DNA from 2 places in the Halobacillus sp. ABR2_026 genome. Region 2 is predicted to be linked to the other one. Evidence: a T-box and tRNA genes for the amino acid it is inferred to sense, from the RefSeq annotation. Region 2 holds a T-box; the other holds one or more tRNA genes.
What was found. The T-box of region 2 lies ahead of leuS (leucine--tRNA ligase). A T-box ahead of a tRNA ligase gene usually reads a tRNA of that ligase, here a tRNA-Leu.
Positions count from the first base shown of each region.

Region 1: it has a tRNA-Leu gene. The T-box ahead of leuS (leucine--tRNA ligase) is inferred to sense a tRNA for this amino acid. The anticodon was not compared.

Region 1 is NZ_JBSWTM010000001.1:354,896-361,929, reverse strand. It holds rRNA gene ACXADE_RS01990 (23S ribosomal RNA) at 1-2,155, opposite strand, end outside; rRNA gene ACXADE_RS01985 (16S ribosomal RNA) at 2,326-3,890, opposite strand; tRNA gene ACXADE_RS01980 (tRNA-Ile) at 4,014-4,090, opposite strand; tRNA gene ACXADE_RS01975 (tRNA-Gly) at 4,109-4,182, opposite strand; tRNA gene ACXADE_RS01970 (tRNA-Pro) at 4,212-4,288, opposite strand; tRNA gene ACXADE_RS01965 (tRNA-Arg) at 4,293-4,369, opposite strand; tRNA gene ACXADE_RS01960 (tRNA-Leu) at 4,439-4,526, opposite strand; tRNA gene ACXADE_RS01955 (tRNA-Leu) at 4,573-4,654, opposite strand; tRNA gene ACXADE_RS01950 (tRNA-Lys) at 4,663-4,738, opposite strand; tRNA gene ACXADE_RS01945 (tRNA-Gln) at 4,844-4,918, opposite strand; tRNA gene ACXADE_RS01940 (tRNA-Asp) at 4,926-5,003, opposite strand; tRNA gene ACXADE_RS01935 (tRNA-Glu) at 5,018-5,089, opposite strand; tRNA gene ACXADE_RS01930 (tRNA-Ser) at 5,101-5,191, opposite strand; tRNA gene ACXADE_RS01925 (tRNA-Asn) at 5,196-5,270, opposite strand; gene ACXADE_RS01920 (SprT family protein) at 5,446-5,889, opposite strand; gene cmpA (cortex morphogenetic protein CmpA) at 5,960-6,070, shown strand; gene ACXADE_RS01910 (Tex family protein) at 6,115-7,034, opposite strand, start outside.
Region 2 is NZ_JBSWTM010000001.1:2,853,419-2,860,452, forward strand. It holds rRNA gene ACXADE_RS14795 (16S ribosomal RNA) at 128-1,692, opposite strand; gene ACXADE_RS14800 (rhodanese-like domain-containing protein) at 2,249-2,560, opposite strand; gene leuS (leucine--tRNA ligase) at 2,677-5,091, opposite strand; T-box leader at 5,144-5,358, opposite strand; gene mnmM (tRNA 5-(aminomethyl)-2-thiouridylate-methyltransferase MnmM) at 5,476-6,048, shown strand; gene ACXADE_RS14815 (tetraprenyl-beta-curcumene synthase family protein) at 6,064-7,034, opposite strand, start outside.

The sequences.
Region 1 (7,034 bases), 2.5 Mb from region 2:
CGGCTTCCAAGGCTCCTACCTATCCTGTACAAGCTGTACCAACATTCAATATCAGGCTACAGTAAAGCTCCACGGGGTCTTTCCGTCCTGTCGCGGGTAATGTGCATCTTCACACATAGTATAATTTCACCGGGTCTCTCGTTGAGACAGTGCCCAAGTCGTTGCACCTTTCGTGCGGGTCGGAACTTACCCGACAAGGAATTTCGCTACCTTAGGACCGTTATAGTTACGGCCGCCGTTTACTGGGGCTTCGGTTCAACGCTTCGCATAAGCTAACGCATCCCCTTAACCTTCCAGCACCGGGCAGGTGTCAGCCCCTATACTTCGCCTTACGGCTTCGCAGAGACCTGTGTTTTTGGTAAACAGTCGCTTGGGCCTTTTCACTGCGGCTCCTCGGCAGAGGAGCACCCCTTCTCCCGAAGTTACGGGGTCATTTTGCCGAGTTCCTTAACGAGAGTTCTCCCGCTCACCTTAGGATCCTCTCCTCGCCTACCTGTGTCGGTTTGCGGTACGGGCACCTCTTTCCTCACTAGAGGATTTTCTTGGCAGTGTGAACTCAGGAGCTTCGGTACTTTATTTCCCTCCCCATCACAGCTCAACGTTGCCGGACGGATTTGCCTATCCGACCGTCTCACTGCTTGGACGCGCACATCCAGTGGCGCGCTCTCCTTATCCTCCTGCGTCCCCCCGTCGTTCAAACGGAAAGGAGGTGGTACAGGAATATCAACCTGTTGTCCATCGCCTACGCCTTTCGGCCTCGGCTTAGGTCCCGACTAACCCTGAGAGGACGAGCCTTCCTCAGGAAACCTTAGGCATTCGGTGAAAGAGATTCTCACTCTTTTTTCGCTACTCATACCGGCATTCTCACTTCTAAGCGCTCCACCAGTCCTTACGGTCTGACTTCACGGCCCTTAGAACGCTCTCCTACCACTGATCATAAGATCAATCCGCAGCTTCGGTGGTGTGTTTAGCCCCGGTACATTTTCGGCGCAGAGTCACTCGACCAGTGAGCTATTACGCACTCTTTGAATGATGGCTGCTTCTAAGCCAACATCCTGGTTGTCTAAGCAACTCCACATCCTTTTCCACTTAACACACACTTTGGGACCTTAGCTGGCGGTCTGGGCTGTTTCCCTCTCGACCATGAACCTTATCACCCACGGTCTGACTCCCAGAACAAAGTCGATGGCATTCGGAGTTTGACTGAATTCGGTAACCCGATAGGGGCCCCTCGTCCAATCAGTGCTCTACCTCCATGACTTTCTATTCTGAGGCTAGCCCTAAAGCTATTTCGGAGAGAACCAGCTATCTCCGTGTTCGATTGGCATTTCACCCCTACCCACACCTCATCCCCGTAATTTTCAACTTACGTGGGTTCGGGCCTCCAGTCAGTGTTACCTGACCTTCACCCTGGACATGGGTAGATCACACGGTTTCGGGTCTACGACCGCATACTCACTCGCCCTATTCAGACTCGCTTTCGCTGCGGCTCCGCTTCTGCTGCTTAACCTCGCATACGGTCGTAACTCGCCGGTTCATTCTACAAAAGGCACGCCGTCACCCATTAACGGGCTCCGACTACTTGTAGGCACACGGTTTCAGGTTCTCTTTCACTCCCCTTCCGGGGTGCTTTTCACCTTTCCCTCACGGTACTGGTTCACTATCGGTCACTAGGGAGTATTTAGCCTTGGGAGATGGTCCTCCCGGATTCCGACGGAATTCCTCGTGTTCCGCCGTACTCAGGATCCACTCCGGAGAGAGAAAGATTTCGACTACAGGGCTGTTACCTGCTCTGGCTGATCGTTCCAGATCGATTCATCTATCTTCCTCTTTGGTAACTCCAATGGAGTGTCCTACAACCCCAGAAAGCAAGCTTTCTGGTTTGGGCTGATTCCGTTTCGCTCGCCGCTACTTGGGAAATCGCGTTTGCTTTCTCTTCCTCCGGGTACTTAGATGTTTCAGTTCCCCGGGTGTGCCTTCCTATACCTATGTATTCAGTATAGGATGCTGTCCCATTACGAACAGCGGGTTTCCCCATTCGGAAATCTCCGGGTCAAAGCCTACTTACGGCTCGCCGGAGCATATCGGTGTTAGTCCCGTCCTTCATCGGCTCCTAGTACCAAGGCATCCACCGTGCGCCCTTATTCACTTAACTATCTTCGTGAAAAGACGTTTACAATTTCAATTAGATGTCTTGTCATCAATTGCCTCATCGTTAGATGAAACAATGATTCCTTATCCAGTTTTCAAGGTTCACAAGTTGAAAGATCGTTTGATCTCTCAAAACTGAACAACCAACACAGTACGTTTCCGTAATATCCTTAGAAAGGAGGTGATCCAGCCGCACCTTCCGATACGGCTACCTTGTTACGACTTCACCCCAATCATTGGCCCCACCTTCGGCGGCTGGCTCCATAAAGGTTACCTCACCGACTTCGGGTGTTGCCAACTCTCGTGGTGTGACGGGCGGTGTGTACAAGGCCCGGGAACGTATTCACCGCGGCATGCTGATCCGCGATTACTAGCGATTCCGGCTTCATGCAGGCGAGTTGCAGCCTGCAATCCGAACTGAGAATGGTTTTATGGGATTTGCTACACCTCGCGGCTTCGCTGCCCTTTGTACCATCCATTGTAGCACGTGTGTAGCCCAGGTCATAAGGGGCATGATGATTTGACGTCATCCCCGCCTTCCTCCGGTTTGTCACCGGCAGTCACCTTAGAGTGCCCAACTGAATGCTGGCAACTAAGATTAGGGGTTGCGCTCGTTGCGGGACTTAACCCAACATCTCACGACACGAGCTGACGACAACCATGCACCACCTGTCACTTGGTCCCCGAAGGGAAATCCCTATCTCTAGGGAGGTCCAAGGATGTCAAGACCTGGTAAGGTTCTTCGCGTTGCTTCGAATTAAACCACATGCTCCACCGCTTGTGCGGGCCCCCGTCAATTCCTTTGAGTTTCAGCCTTGCGGCCGTACTCCCCAGGCGGAGTGCTTAATGCGTTAACTTCAGCACTAAGGGGTGGAAGCCCCCTAACACCTAGCACTCATCGTTTACGGCGTGGACTACCAGGGTATCTAATCCTGTTTGCTACCCACGCTTTCGCACCTCAGCGTCAGAAACAGACCAGAGAGTCGCCTTCGCCACTGGTGTTCCTCCACATATCTACGCATTTCACCGCTACACGTGGAATTCCACTCTCCTCTTCTGTCCTCAAGTTCCCCAGTTTCCAATGACCCTCCACGGTTGAGCCGTGGGCTTTCACATCAGACTTAAGGAACCGCCTGCGCGCGCTTTACGCCCAATAATTCCGGACAACGCTTGCCCCCTACGTATTACCGCGGCTGCTGGCACGTAGTTAGCCGGGGCTTCCTCGTTAGGTACCGTCAAGGTACCGCTCTATTCGCACGGTACTTGTTCTTCCCTAACAACAGAACTTTACGATCCGAAGACCTTCATCGTTCACGCGGCGTTGCTCCGTCAGACTTTCGTCCATTGCGGAAGATTCCCTACTGCTGCCTCCCGTAGGAGTCTGGGCCGTGTCTCAGTCCCAGTGTGGCCGATCACCCTCTCAGGTCGGCTACGCATCGTCGCCTTGGTGAGCCGTTACCTCACCAACTAGCTAATGCGCCGCGGGCCCATCTGTAAGTGATAGCGAGAAGCCATCTTTCAACTTTCCTTCATGCGAAAGAAAGTATTACCCGGCATTAGCCCCGGTTTCCCGGGGTTATTCCGATCTTACAGGCAGGTTGCCCACGTGTTACTCACCCGTCCGCCGCTCGTTCCACGAGCTTCACCCCGGAGGGATCCGCTCGCTTCCCGCGCTCGACTTGCATGTATTAGGCACGCCGCCAGCGTTCGTCCTGAGCCAGGATCAAACTCTCCATAAAAGTTAAGTTTGACTTGCTCATTTGCACACCGAATGTGCTTTGTTTCAAATCTCTTCTATAAAAGAAGAAATGTTTTGACGTACTGGTTGGTTCGTTCAGTTTTCAAAGATCAAAAGTGAATCATGGTGGGCCTGAGTGGACTTGAACCACCGACCTCACGCTTATCAGGCGTGCGCTCTAACCAACTGAGCTACAGGCCCCGATGACATTCAATAAAATGGAGCGGGTGAAGGGAATCGAACCCTCATCATCAGCTTGGAAGGCTGAGGTTTTACCACTAAACTACACCCGCAAGTGTATCATGTTGTTTTAGCATTTCGATGGTCGGGAAGACAGGATTCGAACCTGCGACCCCTTGGTCCCAAACCAAGTGCTCTACCAAGCTGAGCTACTTCCCGTTGATGGCGCGCCCGAGAGGAGTCGAACCCCTAACCTTCTGATCCGTAGTCAGACGCTCTATCCAATTGAGCTACGGGCGCATTAAAAAAGCGACATTGATTATCTTATCATTTATTGTGTTTTGACGCAAGAACTTTTTTGAAAAAGTTTGGTGCGGCCGAGAGGACTTGAACCTCCACGGGATTACCTCCCACTAGGCCCTCAACCTAGCGCGTCTGCCGATTCCGCCACGACCGCAAAATTGCTAAATAACAATGGGATGCTGATCATGATAATTGGATAATGCGGGTGGAGGGACTTGAACCCCCACGCCGTGAAGCACTAGATCCTAAATCTAGCGTGTCTGCCAATTCCACCACACCCGCATAATAAATGGTGAGCCATGAAGGATTCGAACCTTCGACCCTCTGATTAAAAGTCAGATGCTCTACCAGCTGAGCTAATGGCTCCTTAAAAGGAATCTGTAACACTCAATGATCGTGATGTTTTTTAAAAGCACAAGAAACATCATATAATGTATTCATCTTTTTGTCAACCTTTTTTTCAAAGAAAAATGGCTGGGCCAGCTGGATTCGAACCAGCGCATGACGGTACCAAAAACCGTTGCCTTACCGCTTGGCTATGGCCCAAAAAGAGTGGCGGTCCGGACGGGACTCGAACCCGCGACCTCCTGCGTGACAGGCAGGCATCTCTAACCAACTGAACTACCGGACCTATGTATTGAAAAGTGACCCGTACGGGATTCGAACCCGTGTTACCGCCGTGAAAGGGCGGTGTCTTAACCACTTGACCAACGGGCCAATAAAGAGAATGGCGGAGAAGGAGGGATTTGAACCCTCGCGCCGCTTACGCGACCTACACCCTTAGCAGGGGCGCCTCTTCAGCCACTTGAGTACTTCTCCATAATGGCTCCAACGGTAGGATTCGAACCTACGACCGATCGGTTAACAGCCGATTGCTCTACCACTGAGCTACGTTGGAATAATGTATATTGTCTGCTGTTGTTTATCAGCGACGTTTTATATCTTATAACATCCTGCATTCAATGTCAAACCTTTTTTTCAATGAAATTTCAATGTAATTCATGAGTGAATGGCTTGTTTTTTTGAGGACTTAACTAATTTAACATGTGCATAATCTTTCGTCAATGGAAAATTTACTTCTTTTTAATCTTCCCTTTACATTTTCCACAGCCGAATTTTCTAGTATCCACTTTCCTTTTCCTTTTGTATGTCTGCCCGCATTTTGTACAAACATAATGGTGAAACTTTTCTTGTGAGGTGGAAGGAAGTGGTGAGCAATGTCTCGGAGATCCTGTCTTTTTCATTAGTGCTTTGAATTCAGGATCGCGGTGCCCAAAACCTTTTCCTTCTATATGAAGGTGATAGTGGCAAAGCTCATGTTTAATGATGCCTTCCAATTCGACACCATTTAATTCTACACTATATTTCGGATTGATTTCAATCACTTTTTTAGAAGGAATGTATCGGCCTCCTGTCGTCCTTAGACGAGAGTTGAAGTATACATCATGTACAAATGGTTTGTCAAAATATTCTTCTGAGAGTTTATGAGTCCATTGCTGCAATTCTTCATCTGTCATAGGAACACCTCCCTTGTCCTGTGCATACTCTACCACAAGTATGACTTGAATATAAAGGAGCTGAACTTTCATGCCATCATGGTTAATGAAACAAATGACACGAGCATTCTTGAACAAAGACAAATATCAAATCAAAATGCTGAACCAATGCTGGTACTATTATCAACACCTGCATAAATAAAAACCACCCGGAAAGATAGGCTCTCCAGGCAGTTGCTTTTTTTCTTATCCATTGTTAACCATAGTCAAGGCAATTCTCTGCTTCTGTACATCTACTTGATCTACCCAAACGGTCACCACATCCCCAACAGACACTACGTCCATTGGATGTTTCACGTATTTATTTGCAAGCTTCGAAATATGAACAAGCCCATCCTGCTTCACGCCAATATCTACAAACGCTCCAAAATCTACAACATTCCGAACCGTCCCTTCCAACTCCATTCCCTGTTCAAGATCTTCCATTGAAAGAACATTGGTTTTCAATAATGGCTTCGGCAAATCATCCCTTGGGTCTCTTCCGGGCTGAGCCAATGATTTCATAATGTCCTGAAGCGTCAATTCTCCTATTCCCAATTGTTCGGCTACAGAAGAGACATCCTTCGTCTTCAGTTCCTCAGCTAAACGCTCCGTCCCGATGTCCGAAGTCGTAAACCCAAGCATCTTCAACAGCTCCCGGGTTGCTTTATATGTTTCCGGGTGGATCGGAGTCCGGTCGAGTGGCTCCTTCCCGTCTAAAATCCGAAGGAAGCCGATACTTTGTTCGAACGTTTTCGCCCCCAGTCGCGGGATGTCTTTAAGTTCAGTTCGTTTAGTGAATTTCCCTAACTCCTCCCTTTTTTTCACCACATTGTTCGCAACGGTTTTGCTAAGTCCCGATACATATTGCAGCAGTGAGGACGAAGCTGTGTTCACATTGACACCGACTTGGTTTACAGTAGTCTCCACGACAAAGGAGAGGGAGCCGTTCAGCTTTTTCTGCGTGACATCATGCTGGTATTGCCCCACTCCGATAGATTTAGGGTCGATTTTCACCAGTTCTGCCAATGGATCTTGAACCCGGCGGGCAATGGAAACCGCACTACGTTCTTCCACTTGAAAATCAGGAAACTCTTCACGCGCTAATTTTGAAGCAGAGTAAACAC
Region 2 (7,034 bases):
CATCAATTGCCTCATCGTTAGATGAAACAATGATTCCTTATCCAGTTTTCAAGGTTCACAAGTTGAAAGATTCTTTGATCTCTCAAAACTGAACAACCAACACAGTACGTTTCCGTAATATCCTTAGAAAGGAGGTGATCCAGCCGCACCTTCCGATACGGCTACCTTGTTACGACTTCACCCCAATCATTGGCCCCACCTTCGGCGGCTGGCTCCATAAAGGTTACCTCACCGACTTCGGGTGTTGCCAACTCTCGTGGTGTGACGGGCGGTGTGTACAAGGCCCGGGAACGTATTCACCGCGGCATGCTGATCCGCGATTACTAGCGATTCCGGCTTCATGCAGGCGAGTTGCAGCCTGCAATCCGAACTGAGAATGGTTTTATGGGATTTGCTACACCTCGCGGCTTCGCTGCCCTTTGTACCATCCATTGTAGCACGTGTGTAGCCCAGGTCATAAGGGGCATGATGATTTGACGTCATCCCCGCCTTCCTCCGGTTTGTCACCGGCAGTCACCTTAGAGTGCCCAACTGAATGCTGGCAACTAAGATTAGGGGTTGCGCTCGTTGCGGGACTTAACCCAACATCTCACGACACGAGCTGACGACAACCATGCACCACCTGTCACTTGGTCCCCGAAGGGAAATCCCTATCTCTAGGGAGGTCCAAGGATGTCAAGACCTGGTAAGGTTCTTCGCGTTGCTTCGAATTAAACCACATGCTCCACCGCTTGTGCGGGCCCCCGTCAATTCCTTTGAGTTTCAGCCTTGCGGCCGTACTCCCCAGGCGGAGTGCTTAATGCGTTAACTTCAGCACTAAGGGGTGGAAGCCCCCTAACACCTAGCACTCATCGTTTACGGCGTGGACTACCAGGGTATCTAATCCTGTTTGCTACCCACGCTTTCGCACCTCAGCGTCAGAAACAGACCAGAGAGTCGCCTTCGCCACTGGTGTTCCTCCACATATCTACGCATTTCACCGCTACACGTGGAATTCCACTCTCCTCTTCTGTCCTCAAGTTCCCCAGTTTCCAATGACCCTCCACGGTTGAGCCGTGGGCTTTCACATCAGACTTAAGGAACCGCCTGCGCGCGCTTTACGCCCAATAATTCCGGACAACGCTTGCCCCCTACGTATTACCGCGGCTGCTGGCACGTAGTTAGCCGGGGCTTCCTCGTTAGGTACCGTCAAGGTACCGCTCTATTCGCACGGTACTTGTTCTTCCCTAACAACAGAACTTTACGATCCGAAGACCTTCATCGTTCACGCGGCGTTGCTCCGTCAGACTTTCGTCCATTGCGGAAGATTCCCTACTGCTGCCTCCCGTAGGAGTCTGGGCCGTGTCTCAGTCCCAGTGTGGCCGATCACCCTCTCAGGTCGGCTACGCATCGTCGCCTTGGTGAGCCGTTACCTCACCAACTAGCTAATGCGCCGCGGGCCCATCTGTAAGTGATAGCGAGAAGCCATCTTTCAACTTTCCTTCATGCGAAAGAAAGTATTACCCGGCATTAGCCCCGGTTTCCCGGGGTTATTCCGATCTTACAGGCAGGTTGCCCACGTGTTACTCACCCGTCCGCCGCTCGTTCCACGAGCTTCACCCCGAAGGGATCCGCTCGCTTCCCGCGCTCGACTTGCATGTATTAGGCACGCCGCCAGCGTTCGTCCTGAGCCAGGATCAAACTCTCCATAAAAGTTAAGTTTGACTTGCTCATTTGCACACCGAATGTGCTTTGTTTCAAATCTCTTCTATAAAAGAAGAAATGTTTTGACGTACTGGTTGGTTCGTTCAGTTTTCAAAGATCAAATACTGCCTCACCCGACAGTAATCAAATTCTAGCATAGTTGACTGTGTATCGTCAATAACTTTCATAGAATTTGTTGAAATAAATCTTTTAATAAGATGTTTTGTGTGCTTTCAATTAAGCAACGTTATCTATATTACAACGTCTCTCTTCATTCGTCAATAGTTTCATAGATTTTTTCGCGAAATACAAAATAAACCTTAACGCTCCCTTAGGTGAAATAAAAAAAGGAGTTCCTTCCATCTCTTTGGGAAGAAACCCCATTTCTCTTTATACTAAGCTCTGGGTGAATTGAAAACTTTTGTTCATCTGTTGCTAAGAGAAAACCTGATGATATCGTTGCATGATTAGCAGGGGCCGTTATAAAAGATTCGATGTGCACACGGATGAATCCTCAGCCGTTCTCCCTGAAGCTTTTAAGTAAACCCCTGTCATAAGGAGGAAGTTAAAAAACCAATTCCCCTTTCCATTTCAACATGCCGCCCTCCATATTCAGGACATTCGCAAAGCCTCTTTCCTTCATGAATTCAGCTGCATTCATACTGCGGCGGCCGGAACGGCAGATCATAACATACTCCTGTTCCTTAGGAAGATTTTCTACGCTCTCAGGTATATCACCAAGTCGTATATGTTTGGCAGTAGGGATCATTCCTTGCGAAACCTCTTCATCTTCTCTTACATCAATGACAGTGATGTCCTCATTATTATTGATTTTTTCTTCTACTTGTTGAGGTGTAATTTCTTTAATTGTGGTCATTTTATCCCTCCATTAGAATGATTTCTATCTTCATTTTATTTTAGTATTAGCTAAAATCAAACACGAAAGCTTATAAAATTAGGAAAGCACCCTGATATCAGAGTGCTTTGCCATTATTAATTCGCTACAATATTTACAAGCTTTCCGGGAACAGCAATCACTTTACGGATGGTTTTCCCTTCGAGCCACTGTTTAACATCTTCGTTCTCAAGCGCCTGCTTTTCTAAATCTTCTTTGGAAGATTCTTTATTCACCAACATTTTTGCCCGTACTTTCCCCATTACCTGTACAACGATTTCCACTTCATCTTCTTCGAGCTTCGATTCGTCGAACTGCGGCCAGGATTGGTAGCTGATGGTTTCTTTATGACCAAGCTTCTCCCACAACTCTTCTGCAAGGTGCGGGGCAACAGGAGATAGGAGTTTAACAAACCCTTCTACGTATTGTTTCGGAAGAACATCTGCTTTGTATCCATCATTGATGAAGACCATCATTTGAGAAATACCTGTATTGAAACGAAGTTCTTCAAAATTCTCTGTAACTTTTTTGACGGTTTCATGATAGACCTTCTCCAATGTCGCATCATCTGAGCCCTCTTGAATCGCTTCAGATAATACACCTTCCGTCACAAATAACCGCCATACACGATCCAGGAAGCGACGAGCGCCGTCCAGGCCATTTGTGGACCACGCAACAGACGCATCCAGTGGTCCCATGAACATTTCGTAAAGTCTCAAGGTATCTGCCCCGTGAGAATAAACGATGTCATCCGGATTCACAACATTCCCTTTAGACTTACTCATCTTTTCATTATTTTCGCCAAGGATCATTCCTTGGTTAAATAATTTTTGGAAAGGTTCCTTTGTCGGTACAACCCCTGCATCATAAAGGACTTTATGCCAGAAACGGGCATATAGAAGGTGAAGGACAGCATGTTCAGCACCACCAATATACACATCAACCGGGAGCCACTTCTTCAATGCTTCATAATCAGCAAATGTGTCTGGGTTTCCTGCATCGATGTAACGAAGGTAATACCAACAGCTTCCTGCCCACTGCGGCATTGTGTTGGTTTCTCTGCGTCCCTTCATACCTGTTTCCGGATCAACGACATTCACCCACTCATCGATGTTAGCCAGCGGGGATTCTCCCGTACCCGAAGGCTTAATCTCCGTTGTCTTCGGGAGTTGGACAGGCAGATCTTCTTCTTTAACCGGAGCGATCGTACCATCTTCCCAATGGATGACAGGAATCGGCTCTCCCCAATAACGCTGTCGGCTGAAGAGCCAGTCGCGCAGACGGTAGGTCGTTTGTTTCTTCCCCTTACCGTTAGTTTCGAGCCATTCAATGGCCTTATCGATCGCTTCATCTTTTCCAAGACCATCCAAGAAATCGGAGTTGATGTGAGGACCATCTTCTGTAAAGGCTTCTTTCTCCACATCTCCTCCGTCGACGACAGGAATGATAGGAAGACTAAACTGCTGTGCAAACTCAAAGTCTCTTTCGTCGTGAGCTGGAACGGCCATGATTGCTCCGCTTCCATAACTCATGAGTACGTAGTCTGCCACCCATATCGGCAGTTTTTCACCATTGATCGGATTAATCGCATAGGCACCTGTAAACACGCCGGATTTATCTTTAGCTAAATCTGTCCGTTCCAGATCACTTTTATTTTGAGCCTTCTCGGTGTAAGCACGAACGGCTTCCTGTTGTTCTGCTGTTACGACTTTTTCCACGAGGGGATGCTCGGGCGCAAGAACTGCGTACGTAGCACCGAACAATGTATCCGGTCGGGTTGTGAACACATCAAATGAGCGATCAGTATCTGCGATTTCAAAAGTTACTTCTGCCCCTTCTGATTTCCCGATCCAATTTCGCTGCATATCTTTAATGCTCTCCGGCCAATCCAAATCTTCCAAGTCTTCCAAAAGGCGATCGGCGTATGCTGTAATTTTAAGCATCCACTGTTTCATCGGACGTCTTTCGACAGGATGGTCTCCTCTTTCACTGCGACCATCAATGACTTCCTCATTAGCCAAAACAGTACCTAAAGCTGGGCACCAGTTCACGGCAACTTCATCAATATAGGCAAGACCTTTTTCATAAAGCTTCAAGAAGATCCATTGGGTCCACTTATAGTAATCAGGATCTGTTGTATTCACTTCCCGGTCCCAGTCATAAGAAAAACCTAGTTCCTGGATTTGGCGGCGGAACGTATCAATATTTTGTTTTGTAAATTCTTCCGGGTCATTCCCCGTGTCAAGCGCATACTGTTCAGCCGGAAGACCGAACGCATCCCAACCGATCGGATGCAGGACTTCATACCCCTGCATTCGCTTCATACGGGAAAGGATATCTGTAGCCGTGTATCCTTCCGGGTGACCGACGTGCAGACCTGCTCCTGATGGATATGGAAACATATCCAGTGCGTAAAATTTCTTCTTGTCAGAATAACTGTCTGTTTTGAAAGTTTTCTCTTCCAGCCAGTGCTTCTGCCATTTCTTTTCAATGGTTTTATGATCAAAAGCCATTTCCTTACCTCCTCATAATCTCTCTACAAAATATAAAAAGCCCCTCATCCCAACATGGGACGAGAGGCTTGATTCCCGCGGTACCACCCAAATTAACACATACGTGTTCAACTTGATATCGATAACGGCGATCTCACCGGCGGAAACTACTTCTGTTCACTTCCGCGACATCCAAGGTGAGTTCATGACCTCCAAGGACAGCTTGCACCACCCGCTGTCTCTCTACTGCTTGGAAGAATCACTACTACTCCTTTTCAACGTCAGAGTATTATAACCGTATATTAATGAATGAAACGTGCTTTGTCAAGCAGCACAGAGGTGATCCACATGACAGGATGGTTCATGCTACAATAATCAAAGAACAAGACATATGGAGGCTTCACTATGACGATTGAAAGAATTTTAGACTATGCACATACTTTGATAAAAAGAGCGGTTGCCCCCGGTGATGCAGTCATCGACGGCACATGCGGGAACGGACACGATACGGCCTTTTTAGCAGGACTCGTTGGCTCAGAAGGGCGCGTCTACGCCTTTGATGTCCAAGAGAAGGCCATTGAAAACACTCATCAGCGTTTATTGGATCAAGGATATGACAAGCAGACGACCCTGATCCATGATTCTCATGAGCACATTCAAGATTACCTGCAAGAAGAACATGAAACGAACATTGCAGGGGCCTTATACAACCTCGGTTATCTACCTGGCAGTGATAAAAGTGTCGTCACTCAAGCGGGTGGGACAATCCAGTCTGTGCAAAACGTCCTGACCTCCTTGAAAAAAGGTGGTCTCATCGTTCTTGTTGTCTATCACGGACACCCTGGAGGCGCCGAAGAAAAAGAAGCCCTGATGGAATACGTGACACAACTAAACTCCCAAAAATACCAAGTCCTGCACTACGGATTCCTGAATAAGAAGAGCACTCCACCATTCATTTTAGCTATCGAAAGAATTTAAAAAAAGCCTGGTCCGCTACAATTCGCGGCCAGGCTTTAATTTATGATACATTTTGGTATTAAAATAGAAGAAAGTCGCTTTCCTTCCACTCACTTTCAGCATTTCCTTTACAAAGCTCTTCGCATTGGAAAGCCTGCCCACCTTCCTGTCAGCAAGATACATCCCGACTAAACCTTCGTGGATCATTTGATGGAAAGAAGCATCAGGTAGTCGCTGAATTTCTTCATGTGTCCTTTTTACGAAATATCGGAAACGTGTCTTCATGTCCTCATCATGATCGTAGTAGGCGCAAAAATTCAAATCCCCTTCTTTTTCATCCTCTTCTTGGTCAATGTAATAATCAAGCAGAATATGTAACCCCTGCATGTACGGAAAATAACTTCGGACGATTTGGTCGGATAAAGCCATATCCATACGACCACTCAATGTGTAGGAGATCAGGCAGAAAATCCCTAAAGTAGATCCTGTGCAAGCAGAGAATTCATACCAGCTAAGTTCGGGCCATTCTTTTTGATAACGCGTGAACCAACGTTGCAGCCTGGGGATTCTCTCATTTTCGATAACATGCTTATGTACTTGCAGGTCTCCATACAGTTCACCGAGCTTCAACGCTTGCGCCTGGACGGTCGAATAGTTCGAAGCTTCTGCGAGTACCTCCTGGCAAGTAGCCACAAGTTGGTGGAGGTAACCCCCATCATCTTTTTCTTCCCGGTACTGATAATAATCCTGCAATGGGTTGCCGGGAGTTAAAGCATCAATCATTGATTCATGAAGCATACGAAAATCTTCAGGGTCCATCGAAGTACTTCGATCGCAAAGATTGTCTAAATAATCACTGATGGTCTGATAAGCTACAATAAAACGGATGGCCTGTTTATCTTTCGTCCCCGACAGGACAGAATAAATGGACCCACCCTCACAATGGAATGTCTTTTCCTCAATACTCGTTAAGGCTTGATTTCTCAGCTCTTCGTCAGGAATTGCTT